4 regions of the Burkholderia plantarii genome follow, and region 3 is predicted to be linked to each of the others. Evidence: predicted binding sites of a transcription regulator. Region 3 holds the regulator's gene; each other region holds the start of a gene.

Region 1 (5,133 bases), 650 kb from region 3:
CCGGCGCGCGTCCGAATACGAGCGGATCGTGCGCGCCGGCTGGGGCAGGTCGTTCGGCATGACCGAGATGCTCGGCACGCGCGTCCACGGCAAGACGCTCGGCATCGTCGGCTTCGGCCGGATCGGGCGCGCCGTGGCGCGGCGCGCGCGCGGCTTCGGGATGCGCATCGCCTACACCGACCGGCAGCGTGCCGAGCCTGCGGTCGAGGCGGGCGCGACCTTCCACGCGAGCCTCGACGCGCTGCTGCCGCATTGCGAGGTACTGACGCTGCACGTGCCGGGCGGCGGCGCGCCGCTGATGACGGCGCGCGAATTCGCGCGGCTGCCGAAGGGCGCGGTGTTCGTGAACGCGGCGCGCGGCGGGCTGGTGGATGAGAACGCGCTGCTCGACGCACTCGGCTCGGGGCATCTGTTCGGCGCCGGGCTCGACGTCTATCGCAACGAGCCGAACATCGACGCGCGCTTCGCGGCGCTCGACAACGTGTTCCTCACGCCGCACATGGCCAGCGCGACGATCGAGACGCGCGACCAGATGGGCTTCACCGCGCTCGACAACGTGGCGGCGGTGCTGGCGGGCGAGGCGCCGCCGAATCCCGCCTGAGCCCGCGCGGCGCATGGCGGGCAGCCGGCGGCGGGCCGGACCCCGAAGCCCTGCCGCCGCCCGTGTGGCACGGAAGCGAAGACCCGGTTGCGTCGCTGACGGACCGGGTTTTTTTCATGGAGCCGGCACGGCGAAACAGGCCGAGGAGTCACGGATTTTCCATGGGGACGTGCGGCGAGGCATTCGATTCCGCCGCCGAGTACGAGGCGACACCTCACGGGGCCTGCGGCGTCGCCGGGAAAGCAGCGGCAAATCAAGCCGCCGTTCGGGAGCGGACCACAAGGCGTGACGCGAATCAACGTCGGCACGGTCGAATCTGTCAGATTTTCCGGATCGGAAAAACGTGAACGCCCGGACGGGCCTGCGTTCGAAGGGGCCGGCGATGCCGCCGCGACGGCGTCGCCGTTCGCGGCCCGGCTGGTGGCCGAGCGGCGAACGGCGCAGTCGGGCCGCTTGCATGGAGGAACAGGGAAATGAAACGAAGCAGATCGGCGGGGTGGGCATGATGCATCGCGACAGGATTCCGATGGCGCGAATCGGCGCGGCATGGCGCCGGCCGTGGCGCGTGTTCGCGCTGCTCGTGCTGCTGGTGGCGTCGCGGCAGGCCCTGGCGCAGTTCACCTGTACCGGTACGGCCGAGGTCATCCAGGTGCCCATGCAGTTCCAGATCACGGTGCCGAGGGATGCGCCGGTCGGCACCGTGCTGGGTACGTGGGCAAGCACGCCGGCGGACACCGGCTATTTCTCGTGCACGAAAGAGGTTACGGGATCGTCCGGTACGGGATTCGAGCCACTCTCGCTGACGAAGTCCGGATTGACGATTCCGGCTCCCGACGGCGTGAATCTGACGGTCTGGAATACCAACGTGGCCGGTGTCGGTCTCGCGATCGAGGTGCGCACCTACGCGAACATCTGTGGCTGGACCGGCTGGCGCGACCTCGGAACCCCCGACACGAACTGGTATCCGTCGCCGTGGGCGGGGGTGCCGTGCAACGGGGCAGGCACCATCACGAACGGCGGGCAGGTGAGGGCTGCCTATGTGAAAACCGGACCGATGCCGGGCGGCGCGACGCCCAGCGTGGTGATGCCGGGCATTGCGCTCAAGGCCGCGTCGATGACGAGGCAATCGGCCAGCAATCCCTACCTTCCGGACCTGTCGATCGCCAAATCGTTTGCGATCTTGCCGGCCGCGATCTTCGTGAGGGCCTGCACGACGCCGGATCTGGTCAATGTCGATCTGCACACCCACTGGCTCTCGGAGTTCAAGGGCATCGGCTCGGCGACACGCCCGGTCCCGTTTTCCGTGACCTTGACCAACTGTCCCGCCGGGCTCGCCAAGATCCAGTATCAATTCATCCCGGTCAGCCCCGTGCTCGATGCGGCCAACGGCGTGGTCGCGCTGGCGATCGGCTCGGGGGCAACCGGCGTCGGCCTGCAATTGACGGACGCCGATGGCTATGCGTTGAAGTACAACACCACCTATACGCTCGCCGGTTACAACCCGTCGGCGGGCGGCTCTTACTCGATCGGGCTCAACGCGGCCCTGTTCCAGACGGCGGAAACGGTAACGCCGGGCAGCGTGATCGGACTCATGACGTTCACGATGATCTATCAGTGACGCGCCGTGCCGGTTCGGGCCGCCGCCGGCTGGCGTGCCGGCGGCGGCGATGCGCTCGAGATCCCCGAGAGCGGGCGCGATGCCGCGATCGATTTCCACCGGCGCCGGCTCGGCTTCGGGATCGCCGCATCCCGCCAGGCGGCCGGCACCTTCCTGCGCTGCGAGGCGGGCGGCGCGCGCCACGGGCTCGTGCTCGGCGAGCGCGCGAACCGGTCCGGCGTGGACAGCGCGACGTTCGAGTTGCGCGAGGCCGCCGGACTGACGACCGGCGTCAATTTCACGGGCGCCCAAGGCTGGCGCCGCGCGCCGCGCCGAACGCGATCGTGGCGGGTGAGCCGCCATCGCGGCTTCGACGCGCCGTGCGGCGGCCGCTTCGAATACGCGATCGAGCCCGGTGACGGCCACGGCGCCGCGCGGTATCGCGAACTGTCGGCGCGGCAGGACGGGCCGCGGACGACGGGCTGGCGTACCGAGTTTCCGCCGTGCTTGCCGCGATTCGGCGGCAGGTGCCCGACACCCAACCCGCACGCAACCCACGACACCCAGCCGGCACGCGCGCAGCGGGCGACCGCAGGGCCCGCCGCGTCGCCCCCGAGGCGGGCCGCCGGCCGCTCAGAGTTCGGTGTCGTGCGCGCCGAGCAGCGCGGCGGCCACGCCGATCACGAGCGGCAGGTCGTCGTCGTCGGCCCGCAGGTTCGCCTCGGCGTCGAGTTCGTCCTCGATGCCGCGGCGCCCGGCCAGCCGCGGCAGCGTGGCGAGCACGGCGGGATCGTGGCGCGCGCGCAGGCCCGGGTCGCCGAACGCGCGCGCCTCGATCGCGAGCAGCATGCCCCAGCTCGGGCCGCGCAACTCGCCGAACGGGCTGCCGCGGCGCGGGCCGAACGCGCGCCGCGCGAGCGCGACCAGCGTCTGTTGCAGGTCCTGCTGGGCGAGATGGCGTGCGCGGTCGGCGGCCATCTGCTCGAGTTCGTAGTCGTCGACCATCCAGTCGGCGTCGGGGCGCGCGCCGGCTTGGCTGATCGGGCTCGGTTCGGACATCGTCGTCATCGGAAGACCTCATGGGGTGATCTGGTACTGTAAATATATACAGTCTTTTTGCCGCATGCAATCGGTCGTGAGCGGGAAATTCGGTGACGGGGGCGAGCGGCCGGGCGCCGCAAGCTGGGGCGGGCAGAGCGATTGCGTCGGACGAGCGTCGTGGCGGGATGGAATTCGGGCCGGCGCGGCACGCGTCAGGCGAAGCGCCATCCCGCGTGATCGGCGGCGAACGGCACCGGCGCGATCGTCGCGGCCGGCGAGGGGGACTCGCGCATCATGCGCCGCGCACGCCATCCGCCTTCGCGCGCATCTCGGCGAGGCGCGACCCCATGCGTTCGATGCCATGCACGTCGGCACGCTCGCCCACGCTCGCCTCGACATCCCGGTCCGGCGCGAAGTCGAGCCGGGCATGGCGGTCGTAGAGGATGTCGACCAGCCAGACGAGCCGTTGCAGCGTGTGTCGCGGCGTGTGCGCGTCGAGCGCCGCGTCCACCACGATCACCACCTCGAAGCGCGCGGCCAGATCGAGATAGTCGAGATGCGAGCGCGCCTGCCCGCACAGCGCGTCGAACCCGCAGAGCAGCACGCGCGTGCCCGTGGCGTGCGCGACGAGCGGGCGCCCGGCGAGATCCACGCGCGTGTCGGTCTCGCGCACGCTGTCGCCATGGCGCGCGAACAGCGCGCGCAGCCAGGCCGCGCGATCGGCCGGAGACCGTGCCTCCGGCATCGGCTCGTACGGCGCGGCCACCGCGTTCGCGAGCGCCGCCGGCGCGCGCCGATAGTCGATCGGCCCGTCGAACGCGAGCGCGATGCAATGCGTGTGCAGCAGCGCGATGCTGGCCGCGAAGCGATGATGGAACTCCGGGTCGGGCAACAGCGCGCCGGGCGCCATGTTCGAGGTGAAGATCAGCTTCACGCCGCGCGCGATCGCCACGCGCAGCAGCGCGGCGAGCATCAGCGCGTCGGCGATGTCGTTGACGTGGAACTCGTCGAACCAGAGCAGCGTGGCGTCGCCGAGCCACTGCGAGAGCGTCTCGCCGAGCTTGTCGCCGGACGGCGGCGCGGCCACCAGCAGCCGGTTCACGTCGCGCAGGAACGCATGGAAATGCGTGCGCGCGCGCGGGCCGGGCCACGCCTCGTGGAACAGCGCGGCGAGCAGGCTCTTGCCGCGCCCGGGCGGCCCGTAGCAATAGGCGCCGATGATCTCGGGCGGCAGCGCGCCGCCGAGCAGGCGGTCGAGTTCGACGGCGCGGGCATGCTGGTTCGCGTCGAGCGTCAGCGCGCGGCGGTCGAGTTCGGCGCTCAGCCAGCGGGGCAGGTCGGGCATTGGATCGGTAGGCGTGAGGGGTGGGCCGCGAGGTGGCGTCAGTCTGCCATCAATCCGTCACGAACGGCGCGCGGCGCGGATCGATGCTGGCGCCGGCAATGATGATGCGATGGCGAACCCCACGCCGGTTCGATCGACGATGACGCCATCGTGGCAGCGCTGAAAATCGCCTGAGGGACGGGGCCGAAAACAACCGCTGCGCAGCTCGGCGCGGGCACGCCGCGTGCGCGAATCGCGTGCCGTAGCGACGCGATGTACGGCAATGCGATGCGCGTCTCGCGTGGCGTCCGGCGCGTGTTGACAGGGGCAATTTGACCATGTCGAATGCAGCGCTACGAGAATCAGAGAGAGGGCTAGATGGCCGCGATGGATCTTTTTCGCTCGCGTCGCGAGTCTGTCATCAAGGCGCCGCAACCAGCGCGCACTCCGGCCGCCGGCCGCGCGTCGGCACCGGTCGGTCGGTGCGTCGCGGTGGGTCGTGCATCACGGCGGGCCGTTCATTCTTTCAGCGTCATTTGACGCAAGTTCCCTGGCTGGCAAGCGGATCGG
Region 2 (5,133 bases), on a different replicon from region 3:
CCGGTATCTCGCGTCAGGAACGTGAACTTCACGAGCTCCTCCATCACGTCGACGACCCGGTCGAAATACGCCGACGGCCTCATCCGGTCGCGCTCGTCGAATTCCATGAACGCCTTGGCCACCGACGACTGGTTCGGGATGGTCAGCATCCGCATCCAGCGGCCCAGGATACGCATCTGGTTGACCGCGTTGAACGACTGGGAGCCGCCGCTGACCTGCATCACGGCCAGCGTTTTGCCCTGGGTCGGACGCACGGCGCCGATCGACAGCGGAATCCAGTCGATCTGCGCCTTCATGATGCCCGTCATCGCGCCGTGGCGCTCCGGGGAACACCACACCATGCCCTCCGACCACTGCACCAGTTCGCGGAGCTCGGCCACCTTCGGATGGGTCTCGGGCGCGTCGTCGGGCAGGGGCAGGCCGCCCGGATCGAAGATGCGCGGCTCGGCGCCCATTGCCGCCAGCAGGCGCGCCGCTTCCCGCGTCAGCAGGCGGCTGAACGAGCGCTCGCGGACCGAGCCGTAGAGCAACAGGATGCGTGGCGCATGCGAGGACGGGGAACGGTTCGACAGGCGGGCCGGGTCGGGAACCTGGAAACAGGCGCTGTCCACCTGCGGCAGGTCGTGGGTGGGCTCAGGCATGCTTGCCCCGCGCATCGATCACGACTTCGCCGTCTTCCTTGGTGAACGGGGCCGCCTGCGGGGTCGGCAGGAGCGCGAGGACCGCTTCCGAGGGACGGCAAAGCCGCGTACCGATCGGCGTCTGCACGATCGGCCGGTTGATGAGAATCGGGTGGGTGATCATGAAGTCGATCAGTTCCGCATCGGTCCACTTCACGTTGTCGAGATCCAGCGCGTCATACGGCGTGCCCTTGCGCCGGAGCACGTCGCGCACCGGCACGTTCATGGCGGCGACCAGCGCAAGCAGTTCGTCGCGACTCGGCGGTGTCTCGAGATAGCGCACCACGTGCGGTTCGACGCCGGCGTTGCGGATCATGGCCAGGGCATTGCGCGAGGTGCCGCAATCCGGGTTGTGGTAGATCGTGATATCGGTCATGTCGTGAGATTCCCGGCGTGGTCAGGCGCGTTCATACCAGGCCTTCGATTGATTGACGATGCGCACCACCAGCAGCATGACGGGCACCTCGATCAGCACGCCCACCACGGTTGCCAGGGCCGCGCCCGAGTGGAAGCCGAACAGGCCGATGGCGGCGGCCACGGCGAGTTCGAAGAAGTTTGATGCGCCGATCAGGGCGGACGGGCACGCCACGCTGTGCTTTTCTCCCACGGCCCGGTTGAGCCAGTAGGCAAGCGCGGCATTGAAGAACACCTGGATCAGGATCGGCACCGCCAGCAGGGCGATGACCAGCGGCTGGCGGAGAATCGCCTCGCCCTGGAATGCGAACAGCAGGACCAGGGTAGCCAGCAGCGCCACGATCGACCAGGGGCCGATTCTCGTCATGGCGGCATCGAAGGCGGCTGGTCCGTTGGCCAGCAGCATTCGCCGCCAGCACTGCGCGAGGATCACCGGGATCACGATGTAGAGCGCCACCGAGGTCAGTAGCGTCGCCCACGGCACCGTGATCGCCGACATCCCCAGCAGCAGGCCGACCAGCGGCGCGAACGCGAACACCATGATGCCGTCGTTCAACGCGACCTGCGAGAGCGTGAACAGCGGGTCGCCGCCCGTCAGCCGGCTCCAGACGAACACCATCGCGGTACAGGGCGCCGCGGCCAGCAGTATCAAGCCGGCGACGTAGCTGTCGAGCTGATCGGCCGGCAGCATCGGCGCGAAGAGATGCCGGATGAACAGCCATCCGAGCAGCGCCATCGAGAACGGCTTGACCAGCCAGTTGACGATCAGGGTCACGCCGATGCCCTTGACGTGCCGGCGTACCTCGTGCAAGGCGCCGAAATCGACCTTGACCAGCATCGGAATGATCATCACCCAGATCAGCAGCCCGACCGGCACGTTCACCCGCGCGTATTCGAGGCGGCCGATCGACTGGAACACGCCGGGCATCATCTGGCCGAGTCCGATGCCGGCGAGGATGCACAAGGCGACCCACACCGTGAGATAGCGTTCGAAACGGTTGATCGCGGGCTTGCCCATCACGCGGCTCCCTCGTCAGGCGTCGCGCAGCCGCCCGCTGCCGGCAGGCAAGGATTGCCCGCGCAGCAGTTCTCGGTCAGGAAGCCGAGCAAGTCGTTCATGACGCTGAAGTTCGCGGAATAGATCATGAACCGGCCCTGCTGCCGGACGCTCGCCAGCCCGGCGTGGCTGAGTTCCTTCATGTGAAAGGACAGCGACGATGGCGCGATCTCGAGGCGCTCGCCGATCTGCCCGGCGGCCAGGCCAGCGGGGCCGGCTTCCACGAGCAGACGAAAGATGCCCAGCCGTGAAACCTGAGCGAGGGCGCCAAGCGCGCGGACGGCGGAGTTCATTTCCATGTTTCGATGATAATCGAAATGTTGAAACGAGCGAAAGGCCGGCTTGAAAAATCCCACGTTCGCGGCAGAGCGGACGGTTTTCGCATCGAGGCAGGCGAACGCGGCTTCACGGCCGCGGCGCTTGCCGACACCCGCGGCACATGCGCTATCATTCATCCCTGTACAAACGTACAGCTTCCGACCATTTCCGTGCCGCCCGCCGTTCCCGCTCCCTACGCCTTCTATTACCTCGACAACTTCGAGCGCGCGCTCGCCTGGATCGCCGGGCGTTACGACGACCTGCTCGACCTGGCCGAGCAGGCATTCCTGCGCGAGTTCGCCGGCTTGCCGCGCGCCTCGCGCGCGCTGCTGGTGCGGATGCTGATGCGCAGCGGGCCGTGGTTCCGGCGCAGCAAGCTCGCCTATGACGAGATCGGCGACACGGCCGCGGCCGCCGCGCCGCTGGTGGCGCTGGGCTGGATCGACGCGGCGCCGGCGCTGGCGCTCGACGCCGTGTTCGCGCTGGCCACGCGCCCGGAACTGGCGCAGCGCTTCGCGGCGCCGAAGGGCGCGCGCAAGGCCGACTGGCTCGACGCGCTGCGCGCCGAGGCCGGCCACGCGCTCGAGCAGCCGTTCGAGGCCTGGCTGCCGGCCACCGGCGACAACGTGTTCGAGGTCCGCATCGGCGCGCTGTGCGAGCGGCTGCGGCTGATGTTCTTCGGCAACCTGCATCAGGACTGGTCCGAGTTCGTGCTCGCCGATCTCGGCGTGTTCCAGTACGAGCGGGTGGACATCGCGCCGTCCTCGCGCGCGTTCCAGCAGCGCGCCGACGTGGATGCGTATCTCGCGCTGTTCGTCTGCCGCGAGGCGCTGGCCGCCTGGCCCGACGACGCGCCGCTCGACGCGCTGACGGCCGAGGTGGGCGCCGTGGCGTGCGGGCAGGGCTGGCTCGAGATGCGCCGCGCCAAGCTGCTGCACGGCATCGGCAACGCCTGCGAGCGGCGCGCCGACTGGCCCGGCGCGCTGGCCGCCTATGCGGCGAGCGGCTGGCCCGGCAGCCGGCACCGCCGCATCCGCGTGCTGGAGCGCTGCGGGTGCGACGCCGACGCGCTCGCGCTGGCCGAGGCGGCCTCGGCGCAGCCGGAGAGCGAGGAGGAGCGCCAGCGCGTGGCGCGCATGCTGCCGCGCCTGCTCCGGCGCGCGGGCCGGCCCGTCGCGCGAGCCGCGGGCGCCGTGCTGGTGGCGCGCGAGACGCTGGTGCTCGCGGTGCCGCGCGTGCCGCATTCGGTCGAGACGGCGGTGGGCATGCATCTGTCGGGCGATGGCGCGATCGTCTATTACGTCGAGAACACGCTGATCAATTCGCTGTTCGGCCTGCTGTGCTGGGACGCCGTGTTCGCGGCCGTGCCCGGCGCGTTCTTCCACCCGTTCCAGCGCGGCCCGGCCGACCTGCACGCGCCCGACTTCCGCGCGCGTCGCGCGGCGCGTTTCGACGCCTGCCTCGCGCAGCTCGAGTCGGACGCCTGGCGCGAGACGGTGCTGCGCCGCCATGCGGAGAAGGCGGGCCTCCAGTCGCCGTTCGTGTTCTGGGGCGCGCTCGACGACGCGCTGCTCACGCTGGCGCTCGACTGCATCGATCCCGTGCATCTGCGGCGCTGCTTCGAGCGCCTGCTCGACGATCCGCGCGGCAACCGCTCGGGGCTGCCGGACCTGATCCGCTTCTGGCCGGCCGAGCGCCGCTACGAACTGATCGAGGTGAAGGGGCCGGGCGACCGCCTGCAGGACAACCAGATCCGCTGGCTCGACTACTGCGTCGGGCACGGCATGCCGGTGCGCGTGATCGACGTCGAATGGGCGGCGCAGATCGTGCCGGCCTCGCATGCGGGGGCGCGGATGGACGCTGCCGCTGCCGCTGCAGCAGGGCTGGCGGAGCCGGGCGCATGAACTACACCGTGGCCGTGCGCGCGATGTGCGAGTTCACCGCGAAGCACGGCGATCTCGACCTGCGCTTCACGCCGGCGCCGTCGGCGCAGGAGGGGATCATCGGCCACGGCATCGTCACCTCGCGGCGCGACGACGGCTACGAGCGCGAGATCGTGCTGACGGGCGAGCACGGCAACGTGACGGTGCGCGGCCGTGCCGACGGCTACGATCCGGCGCTGAACCGCATCGAGGAAATCAAGACCTATCGCGGCGACCTGAACCGCATGCCCGCCAACCATCGCGCGCTGCACTGGGCGCAGGCGCGCGTGTACGGGCACCTGCTCTGCAAGCTGCGCGACCTCGCGAACCTGACCGTGGCGATCGTCTATTTCGACGTCGATTCGCACCAGGAATCGGTGTTGACCGAGACGCACAGCGCCGAATCGCTGCGCGACTGGTTCGAGTCGCAATGCGAGCGCTTCGCCGCGTTCGCGGCACGCGAGACGGCGCACCGCGCGGCACGCGACGCCGCGCTGCGGGTGCTGCCGTTTCCGCACGGCGCGTTTCGCAGCGGGCAGCGCGCGCTGGCCGCCGACGTCTATCGCGCCGCGCGTGACGGCCGCGCGCTGCTCGCGCAGGCGCCGACCGGGATCGGCAAGACGGTCGGCACGCTGTTTCCGATGCTGCGCGCCTGCGGGGACGGCTATCTCGACCGCGTGCTGTTCCTGACCGCGAAGACGCCGGGCCGCGCGCTCGCGCTCGATGCGCTCGACTTGCTGCG
Region 3 (5,133 bases):
CATCAGGCCCGATATCGGCCCGAACTTGCCGCGCCATCGTGCAAGCCTGCACCGCGGCGCGGCAGCCTCGCCCGACAATGGTCTTCGCGTTTTCCAACCCTTGCATCCTGAATTGCGGCGCACGATGATGAATTGACGACCGATGTCGCAATGGAGGCGATCATGGCCAGTTATCAGAAAATCCTGCTTTGCTACGACGGCACGCTCGAGGGCCGCAAGGCACTGCGTTGCGGTGCCGATCTCGCGCTCGAACTGAAGGCCGAGACGCATCTGCTGTCGGTGGTCGACATGCGTTCGAGCATCGCGCAGAGCGCCGGGCTGCTGACCGACGTCGCCTGCGGCCGCTTCGAGGAGACGGCGCGCGCGATCTTGCAGGAAGGCGTCGACTGGCTGACCGCGCGCGGCGTGCAGGCGCAGGGCCATTTCGCGTTCGGCTATCCGATCGACGAGATCGCGAATCTCGCCAAGGAGCTTGGTGTGGACCTGGTCGTTGTCGGCCATCGCTGCCGCAGCGGGCTCGCGCGCTGGTGGATGGGCGCCGGCAACACGCAGCTGCTCGACCGCATTTCGTGCAGCATCCTGGTGGCCTGCGCGTCGTCCGACGAGCAGCGCGAGGAACTGGCGAAGGAAAAGGAAGCCGCGCTCGCGGCGGCGGCCCACACCTGAGCATCGACGGACCGGCGGACCGATGGGTTGATCGGCGGGATCGATGAGGTTGAAGCGATGGGTGAACGGGCGTGCCCGCGAATTCCGTGCCCGTTGTCAGCCGCTTCCGATCGCGCCGCCGACTGCCTTCGGCATGCGGTGGCGCGGAGCGCGTCAGTGCTGGAGATCGATCGCGCTGAGCTTCCAGCCGAACAGGCCGCTGCGTCGGAAAATGGCCGCGTAGCGCGTGCCGCCGGCATCTCGCTGATAAACGGCGATGAACTCGTTGATGCCGTGGTAGGCGGCGCTCGATTGCGGCGCCGCGGGCGGCGGCGTACCGGTGCCGGAAGGCGGAGGCGCGCTGGCGCCGGCGGGCGGCGCGACACCGGCGCCGGATGCCGGAGCGGGGGCCGGCGCCGCGGGTTGATCGAGCGCCGGCGGATGCTGGCGCGGATCGCCGTTCGGCGGCAGGCCGCTCAGCAGCGCGGCCACGCCCTCGGGCGTCGCATAGGCATCGACGAGCGGGCCGATCAAGGCAGAGCCGACCATCGCGCCGAGCATCGCGAGCGGATTGTCGTGCCGCTGCAGATCGATGCGACGCATCAGCTCGTCGGTCAACTGCTGCTTCAGGCTGATGCGCAAGGCCGGGTAATCGACATAGCGGCTGATCGCCTGCGCGTCGCGCGCGTCGATTGCCTGCTTCAACTCGCGCAACGCGAGATAGGGCGACGCGGCCGCGTACAGGATCGCCGCAAGCCCCGCGACGGCAACCACCAGGGCAGGCATCCACCCGAGCTGCTTGCGGCGCGGGGGCGGAACGGACGACATATCAGACGGCGAATCAGACGACGAAGAAACGGACACCAGGCCTCCTGTCTCGAAAGACGGTCTCGGAACCTGGAGAGCGTATCAGACCATCAGACCGCCGAGCGTTCCTCGGCAATACAACGATCGATCATGCGACACACCGCGTCGATCGTCCCCACCATGATCACGCGCGACTGCCCGTGGTAGACGCGCACCGGCGCACGGCGTGCCGGCTCGGCGTGATGGAGCCCGGCGTTCAGCGAGACGCGCGCGAAGGCCGGCAGCGCCGAGGGCAACGCGGCCGGCTCGGCGGCCAGCGGCAGCGTGCCGGACTCGGCAAACCCGGCGGATTCGGCGGAATCAGCAACGAGCGGCGCGCAGGGCGTGCGGCCCCGCAGATGGCGCAGGCGACCGAATTGACGGAAGGGCAACAGGCGGGCGAGGCGTTCCATGTGTTCTCCAGATCGGATGGAGGGACGAACGTACTAGGCGGATGCAAACCGGGTGCAGGCAGCAGATAGCAAGCGGGCAAAAAACGGCCGGACGGCGAACCGCAACCGGCCCTGGCCCAGGCGCTACAGCTCCCCGGAACGGATCAGGCCGACGGCGATGCCCTCGAGCGCGAATTCCGCGCTGCCGGCCTTCACGAAGATGTTTTCGTAGTCGGGGTTCTCGGCGATCAGCTCGATGCCGCTGGAGTGGCGCTTCAGGCGCTTGACCGTGACGTCGTCGCCAAGCCGCGCGACGATGATCTGGCCGTCCTTGGCCTCGCTGCGCTTTTGCACGGCGAGCAGGTCGCCGTCGAGAATGCCGGCGTCGCGCATCGACAGCCCGCGCACCTTCAGCAGGTAATCGGGCTTGCTCGTGAAGAGCGCCGGATCGCACGCGTAGTGCTGCGAGATGTGTTCCTGCGCGAGGATCGGGCTACCAGCCGCGACGCGCCCGACGAGCGGCAGCGACAGCTGCATCAGCGCCGCGTGCGGCAGCGTGAGCTGGTGCGGCGCGTCCTCGAGGCCGAGCAACCGGATGCCGCGCGAGGCGCCGGCGGCCAGCTCGATCACACCCTTGCGGGCGAGTGCGCGCAGGTGCTCCTCGGCGGCGTTCGGCGAACTGAAGCCGAGCTCGGCGGCGATCTCGGCGCGGGTCGGCGGGAAGCCGGAGCGCTCGATCGCGCGGCGAACGAGGTCGAACACTTGCTGCTGGCGTGCGGTGAGTTTGGTCATGGTCGGACTGTATGGATAGACAGTGATCTGTATTTTTATACAGTAGTTCGGGAAATTCAAGTGTTACTTGAAGTTCGGCGCTATCGCGGCGATTCCGCCGCGATCGAGCGACGTCCAAACGCCGGTTCCGATGTCGCAACCGTCCGCCGGCTGGTCCTTACCACTTTTTCGTATAAAAAAATTCGGAACGATTATTTTTAATGATGAAAGCTGTTCGCTAGACTTGGCCCGACATTGCAAAAAACGATCCACGAACCTCTGGAGATCACGGGATGGTCAAGCGCAACACGGGGCTGGCTGGCGGCGTTCGCCGTCTGATCGCAACACTGGCGGTAGGCGCGGCGGCGCTCGGCGGCGCCACGCACGCACTCGCGGACACGACGTTGCTGAACGTCTCGTATGATCCGACCCGCGAGCTGTATCAGGACGTCAACCAGGCGTTCGGCAAGGAATGGAAGGCCAAGACGGGCGAGACCGTCACCTTCAAGCAGTCGCACGGCGGCTCGGGCGCGCAGGCGCGCTCGGTGCTCGACGGCCTGCAGGCCGACGTCGTGACGCTCGCGCTCGCCTACGACATCGACGCGCTCGCCAACAAGGGCATCGTCGCCAAGGACTGGCAGAAGCGCCTGCCCGACAACGCGTCGCCGTACACCTCGACGATCGTGTTCCTGGTGCGCAAGGGCAACCCGAAGGGCATCAAGGACTGGGACGACCTGATCAAGCCGGGCGTGTCGATCGTCACGCCGAACCCGAAGACCTCGGGCGGCGCGCGCTGGAACTACCTCGCGGCCTGGGCCTACGCGCTGCACAAGCCGGGTGGCAGCGAGCAGAGCGCGAAGGACTTCGTGGCGAAGGTCTACAAGAACGCCGGCGTGCTCGATTCGGGCGCGCGCGGCGCAACCACCAGCTTCGTGCAGCGCGGCATCGGCGACGTGCTGATCGCCTGGGAGAACGAGGCGTTCCTGTCGCTGAAGGAGTTCGGTCCGGACAAGTTCGAGATCGTCGTGCCGTCGGCCAGCATCCTCGCCGAGCCGCCGGTCGCGGTGGTCGACAAGGTGGTCGACAAGAAGGGCGACCGCAAGCTGGCCGAGGCCTACCTGAACTTCCTCTACAGCAAGGAAGGCCAGGAGATCGCGGCGCGCAACTTCTACCGTCCGCGCTCGAAGGATGTGCCGGCCGAGCTGACGAAGCAGTTCCCGAAGCTGAAGCTCTATACCGTCGACGACACCTTCGGCGGCTGGGCCAACGCGCAGAAGACGCACTTCGCCGACGGCGGCGTGTTCGACTCGATCTACAAGCCGCAATAAGCGCGGCGCGCAACACCCGAGGCAGAGCAGCAACCCGAGGCCGCGCGGCGCGAGCGAGCGCACGCGCGGCCCGCTACAACGACGAACACGAACCCACGCGCGGCCGGCCGGTACCCTCCGACGGCCGCGCCTCCCATGTCAACCAAGGAAGCGCATTTCGCATGACGACGTACACCTTCCGCAAGCCGAGCGCGCTGCCCGGCTTCGGCGTGACGCTCGGGATCACGGTGGCCTATCTGAGCCTCGTGGTGCTGATACCGCTCGCCTCCACGTTTTTGAAGACCGCGACGCTGACGTGGGATCAGTTCGTCGCCGCGACGACCTCCGCGCGCGTGATCGCCTCGTACCGGCTCACGTTCCTCTCGGCGCTCGGCGGCGCGCTGATCAACGCCGTGTTCGGCTTCCTGGTCGCCTGGGTGCTGGTGCGCTACCGGTTTCCGTTCAAGCGCATCGTCGACGCGATCGTCGACCTGCCGTTCGCGCTGCCGACCTCGGTCGCGGGCATTTCGCTCGCGGCCGTTTATGCGTCGAACGGCTGGGTCGGCCAGTATCTCGCGCCGCTCGGCATCAAGATCGCGTTCACGCCGCTCGGCGTGCTGGTGGCGCTGACCTTCATCGGCCTGCCGTTCGTGGTGCGCACGGTGCAGCCCGTGCTCGAGGAGTTCGAGCGAGAGCAGGAGGAGGCCGCGGCCTGCCTCGGCGCCTCGCGCTGGCTGACGTTCCGCCGCGTGGTGCTGCCGGCCGTGTTCCCGGCGCTGCTGACGGGCTTCGCGCTCGCGTTCGCGCGCGCGCTCGGTGAGTACGGCTCGGTGATCTTCATCGCCGGCAACGTGCCGATGAAGTCCGAGATCACCTCGCTCCTGATCATCACGAAGCTCGAGCAGTACGACTACGCGGGCGCCACCGCGATCGCGGTGGTGATGCTGGTGGTGTCGTTCCTGATGCTGCTCCTGATCAACACGCTGCAATGGTGGCTGCAGCGCCGCACCAGTCGCGGCGCGAGCGGTCCGGCGCCGGCCGCGACCGGCGCCGTGGCGGCTGCCGCCGGAGGTGCGCAATGAGCCGCGACGCGACCAGTTCCACGCTGCCCGCCGGCGCCGCGCCGCGCGCGAAGGCCTCGCGCCGGCGCGATCCCGTCACCGAATCGCGCC
Region 4 (5,133 bases), 1.6 Mb from region 3:
GCGCTGGAGAATCCGCGCGAGGCAAGGAAACGCGCCTGCTTCGCGCGCTCGGCCGGGGTGATCGGCAGGCTGCCGAACTTCTTGCGCCACACGGCCTGCGCGCGACTGAATTCGGTTTCCCGCAACTGCTCGCCGACCGACTCGACGAGCGCGCCGTCCACCGCGTGACGCTTCAGCTCGCCGAGCACGCGCGCCGTGCCAAGCCGCGACGCGCGGCGATGCACGAGGCTCTCGGTGAAGCGCGCATCCGACAGCCAGCCCTCGCGCTCGAGCGCATCGAGCAGCGCCTCGGGCTCGTCGTTTTCCTCGACATGGGGCGCCAGCTTGCGTGCGAGTTCCGAGCGGCTGTATTCGCGGCGCGACAGATAGCCGAGCGCGCGCCCTTTCAGCGAACGCGCCGGGCGTGTGGGCGCGGCGCGGCGCGTGTCGTTGGCTTCGGGGGATTCGGCGGACGATCCGGTGCCGGTGCCCGCTTGCGGCTCGCGGCCGTCGAACGGCCCCGGCGCGCGGCGCCGGCTGCCGGTGCCGCTGCTGCGCCGGCGGGGATGCTCGCTGGTACGGGAATATTGATCGCCGCTCGCGCTTTCGAAGTGCGTGCGGCCGGTGGACGAACGCGGCGTGGCCGCCGTGGACGGCCTCGCCGCGCCGTCACGAGCGGGCGTCGCGGAACCCGCCGCGCCGCGCACGGTACGGGCGCGAATGCCACGCGCTACATCGTGGGCGTCGAACGATTCGTCGTGATCGAAGACGTCGGCGGACAATGCTGCCGGCGTTGCCGAATTGGATGAACTGGCCGAGTTGGCTGAATTAGACGAAGCAGCCGAAGTCGCATAACCCGCCGCATCGGCCCCGCCACGCCTTCGCACGAGCGCGCCGGCATCGGGCACCTCGCCCGCAGCGGCGCGCCGAAACGACACGAGGGCATCGTCCGATGCCCTCGTTGCGGAGCGGCCCGCGGGCCGCCCGTCGCGCGAAACGGGCGCCGCCGTGGATCGATCGTCCGGCCCGCCGTCAGCCGCGCGATCCTCGCGCGGCGACGTGGGCGGCGAACCGTCCGGGCGGCCCCGGCCTCGACGCATCACTCTTCTTCGTCCATCACCTCGTCGGCTTCGGAGCTGCCGCCGATCACGTCCTGCGGCATCGCCACCACGCCGAGCGATTCGCGGATGCGGTTCTCGATCTCGCGGGCGATGTCGGGATTCTCGCGCAGGAATTCACGCGCGTTGTCCTTGCCCTGGCCGATCTTCTCGCCGTTGTAGCTGTACCAGGCGCCGGCCTTGTCGACGATCTTGGCCTGCACGCCGAGATCGATGATTTCGCCCTGGCGCGAGATGCCCTCGCCGTAGAGGATGTCGAAGATCGACTCGCGGAACGGCGGCGAGACCTTGTTCTTGACGACCTTCACGCGCGTTTCGTTGCCGATCACCTCGTCGTTCTTCTTGATCGAGCCGATCCGGCGGATGTCGAGACGCACCGAGGCGTAGAACTTCAGCGCGTTGCCGCCCGTGGTGGTTTCCGGGTTGCCGAACATCACGCCGATCTTCATGCGGATCTGGTTGATGAAGATGACGAGGCAGTTGGTGCGCTTGATCGTGCCGGTGAGCTTGCGCAGCGCCTGCGACATCAGGCGGGCCTGCAGACCCGGCAGCGAATCGCCCATCTCGCCTTCGATTTCAGCCTTCGGCACCAGCGCCGCGACCGAGTCGATCACGATCATGTCGACCGAGCCCGAACGCACCAGTGCATCGGTGATTTCAAGCGCCTGCTCGCCCGTGTCCGGCTGCGAGATCAGCAGTTCCGGCACGTTGACGCCGAGCTTCGCCGCGTACTGCACGTCGAGCGCGTGTTCCGCGTCGATGAACGCCGCCGTGCCGCCGAGCTTCTGCATTTCGGCGATCACCTGCAGCGTGAGGGTGGTTTTACCCGACGATTCCGGACCGTAGATCTCGACCACGCGGCCGCGCGGCAGGCCGCCGACGCCGAGCGCGATGTCGAGGCCGAGCGAGCCGGTGGAGACCACCTGGATGTCTTCCTTGGCTTCGGCGTCACCGAGTTTCATGATCGAGCCCTTGCCGAACTGCTTCTCGATCTGTGCAAGCGCGGCGGCCAGCGCCTTGCTCTTTTCCGCGGTCATCCCGGCGCCTTTCTTGCTATCTTCCATGAATCGTCCTTTGCTATGATGAGCAGCGTCTGATTGGGGCGCACCGGGCAAGCAAGCCGTTAGGTGCACGAATGCAGACACTGTATAAAAAAACAGTGGTTTGTGCAAGCCCGATTTGCGGGTTTCGCACGTCCGATTCACTCCGGAGACACCCGCGCCGGCGCCACCTCGCCGTGCCGCCGGCCCACGGCCACGCACCATGCGAATCCTGATTGCCGAAGATGACAGCATACTCGCGGACGGCTTGACCCGATCACTCCGCCAGTCGGGCTATGCCGTTGATCACGTGTCCAGCGGCGTCGACGCCGACACCGCGCTGTCGATGCAAACTTTCGATCTGCTGATCCTCGACCTCGGCCTGCCGAAGATGCCGGGCCTCGACGTGCTGCGGCGCCTGCGCGCTCGCAATTCGGTGCTGCCGGTGCTGATCCTGACCGCCGCCGACAGCGTCGACGAGCGCGTGAAGGGGCTCGACCTCGGCGCTGACGACTACATGGCCAAGCCGTTCGCGCTCAACGAGCTGGAAGCGCGCGTGCGCGCGCTGACGCGGCGCGGTGCCGGCGGCGGCCCGACCGTGATCCGCCACGGCTCGCTGAGCTTCGACCAGGTCGGCCGGCTGGCCTATGCCAACGAGCGCGTGCTCGAACTGTCCGCGCGCGAACTCGGGCTGCTGGAAGTGCTGCTGCAGCGCGTCGGCCGGCTCGTGTCCAAGGAACAGCTGGTCGATCATCTCTGCGAATGGGGCGAGGAAGTCAGCAACAACGCGATCGAGGTCTACGTCCACCGGCTGCGCAAGAAGATCGAACCGAGCGGCGCGCGCATCGCGACCGTGCGCGGGCTCGGCTACTGCCTCGAAAAAGCCGCGCCGGCCGCCGATCCCGCCCCGGCCGCCGCCTCGGCCGACCCCGCCGCGACGCCGTCGCTGCGCTGACGGGCGCCGCGCCGCGCGCGCCACGCCATGGCCATTCCGTTCCGCTCCCCGCGCGCCACGCGGCGCCCCGCCGACCTGCGCGATGCCGAGCGCGACGCGCGCTATGAAGATCCGTTCGCGCCGCCCGATGACGTCGATGCCGGCGACGCCGCGCGCCCGCGCTCGCTGTTCGGCGAGATCCTCGACTGGATGCTCGCGCCGCTGCTGCTGCTCTGGCCGATGAGCATCGCCGTCACCTATCTGGTGGCCAAGACGATCGCCAACGGCCCGTTCGACCGCGCGCTCGAGACCAACGCCTACGTGCTCGCGCGTCAGATCACGCCCGTCAACGGCGCGGCCGAACTCGTGCTGCCGCGGGCCACGCTCGACCTGCTGCGCGCCGACAACGTCGACAGCGTCTATTTCCAGGTGCTCGGCGCGCGCGGCGAGCTGGTGGCCGGCGAAGCCGACCTGCCGCTGCCGCGCGACGACGACCGGCCGCCGCCCGGCGTCGTGGTGTTCCGCGACGACCTGCTGCGCGGCAACGACATCCGCGTGGCCTACACCACCGTCGCGCTGCCCGGCGTGCGCGGCGCGCTGCCCGTGCTGGTGCAGGTGGGCGAGACGCTCGACAAGCGCAATGCGCTCGCCAACGACATCATCAAGGGCGTGATCCTGCCGCAGTTCGTGATCCTGCCGCTCGCCATCGTGCTGGTGTGGTTCGGGCTCTCGCGCGGGCTCGCGCCGCTCACCTCGCTGCAGGCGCAGATCCGAGAGCGCCGCCCCGACGATCTCTCGCCCGTCGACGCGCAGCGCGCGCCGCCCGAGATCGAGCCGCTCGTCACCTCGTTCAACGACCTGCTCGCGCGCCTCGAACAGAACATCGCGCTGCAGAAGCGCTTCATCGCCGACGCCGCGCACCAGATGAAGACGCCGCTCGCCGGCCTGCGCACCCAGGCCGAATTCGCGCTGCGGCACGACGTGTCCGCCGAGGTGGCGCGCTCGCTCGAACAGATCGCGACCAGTTCGGGCCAGGCCGCGCGGCTCGTCACGCAGCTGCTCGCGCTCGCGCGCGCCGAGAACCGCGCGAGCGGCCTGACCTTCGAGCCCGTCGACCCGGCCGCGCTCGCGCGCGTGACCGTGCGCGACTGGATGCAGGCCGCGTTCGCCCGGCGCATGGACCTCGGCTACGAGGGACCGGAAGCCGACGGCGAGCCCGCCGGCGCCGTGGCGCTCGCGATCGACGGCAATCCGGTGATGCTGCGCGAGATGCTCGGCAACCTGATCGACAACGCGATCCGCTACACGCCCGAGGGCGGCCGGATCACCGTGCGGGTGCGCGCCGAATCCGACGCCAGCCCCGCCGGCATGGCCGCAAGCGGCCGCGCCGGCCCCCGCGCGACCGACGGCGACGCCGCGCCGGCCCGCATCCATCTCGAGGTGGAAGACACCGGCCCCGGCATTCCGGCGCACGAACGCGGCCGCGTGCTCGAACGCTTCTACCGGATCCTCGGCCGCGACGGCGACGGCAGCGGGCTGGGACTCGCGATCGTGCGCGAGATCGTGGCCCAGCACGGCGGCACGCTGACGATCGAGGACCATGTCTACCAGGCGTCGCCGCACCTCGCCGGCACGCTCGTGCGCGTCAGCTTCACGCCGCGCCGGGCGGCCCGGGAATAACCCTGAGCCGCCGCCCGGCGCGGCCGCGCGCGGGCCGACATTCACGACAAAAAAACGAAAATACGCGATGTTGGCGCGACGTTATCGCCAATTTCCCGGATTTTATTTCGTTCGCCGCTGCCTACTCCCGACAAACCCTGATCGCCGCATCAGTCAGTGGGCCGTAAGTTTGCCCGCCAATAATCGACGCGAGTTCGTCAGGATGGCGAACCGACATATCGATATCAAAAGACTGGAGACGACTCATGGCGACAGTAGGCGGGCACATCGCGCATTCGCCGATGACGAGTGACGAGAAGCGGGTGATCTTCGCGTCGTCGCTCGGCACCGTGTTCGAGTGGTACGACTTTTATCTGGCCGGCTCGCTCGCGGCCTACATCAG

The links. Region 3 encodes LexA, which represses DNA repair genes until DNA is damaged. Its sites were predicted from a motif close to ACTGTATNNNNATACAGT; they were not measured.
Region 1: bpln_RS05785 (DUF2471 family protein) is a predicted target of LexA. The motif match lies at 3,293-3,310, and genes of this name have one in related genera.
Region 2: bpln_RS24915 (VRR-NUC domain-containing protein) is a predicted target of LexA. The motif match lies at 2,608-2,625, and genes of this name have one in related genera.
Region 4: recA (recombinase RecA) is a predicted target of LexA. The motif match lies at 2,241-2,258, and genes of this name have one in related genera.

What each region holds. Positions count from the first base shown of each region.
Region 1 covers NZ_CP007212.1:1,322,541-1,327,673, forward strand. Annotated here, with positions in the region: gene bpln_RS05770 (2-hydroxyacid dehydrogenase) at 1-601, shown strand, start outside; gene bpln_RS35105 (hypothetical protein) at 887-1,078, shown strand; gene bpln_RS05775 (fimbrial protein) at 1,059-2,219, shown strand; gene bpln_RS35110 (hypothetical protein) at 2,213-2,500, opposite strand; gene bpln_RS05785 (DUF2471 family protein) at 2,832-3,266, opposite strand; gene zapE (cell division protein ZapE) at 3,532-4,584, opposite strand.
Region 2 covers NZ_CP007213.1:1,814,451-1,819,583, forward strand. Annotated here, with positions in the region: gene arsH (arsenical resistance protein ArsH) at 1-656, opposite strand, end outside; gene arsC (arsenate reductase (glutaredoxin)) at 634-1,056, opposite strand; gene arsB (ACR3 family arsenite efflux transporter) at 1,078-2,112, opposite strand; gene bpln_RS24910 (ArsR/SmtB family transcription factor) at 2,112-2,450, opposite strand; gene bpln_RS24915 (VRR-NUC domain-containing protein) at 2,640-4,373, shown strand; gene bpln_RS37950 (ATP-dependent DNA helicase) at 4,370-5,133, shown strand, end outside.
Region 3 covers NZ_CP007212.1:1,976,271-1,981,403, forward strand. Annotated here, with positions in the region: gene bpln_RS08515 (universal stress protein) at 163-666, shown strand; gene bpln_RS08520 (DUF2939 domain-containing protein) at 820-1,473, opposite strand; gene bpln_RS08525 (hypothetical protein) at 1,563-1,904, opposite strand; gene lexA (transcriptional repressor LexA) at 2,028-2,675, opposite strand; gene bpln_RS08535 (sulfate ABC transporter substrate-binding protein) at 2,948-3,982, shown strand; gene cysT (sulfate ABC transporter permease subunit CysT) at 4,144-5,043, shown strand; gene cysW (sulfate ABC transporter permease subunit CysW) at 5,040-5,133, shown strand, end outside.
Region 4 covers NZ_CP007212.1:3,585,886-3,591,018, forward strand. Annotated here, with positions in the region: gene recX (recombination regulator RecX) at 1-1,079, opposite strand, end outside; gene recA (recombinase RecA) at 1,079-2,161, opposite strand; gene bpln_RS15385 (response regulator transcription factor) at 2,361-3,092, shown strand; gene bpln_RS15390 (sensor histidine kinase) at 3,120-4,751, shown strand; gene bpln_RS15395 (MFS transporter) at 4,997-5,133, shown strand, end outside.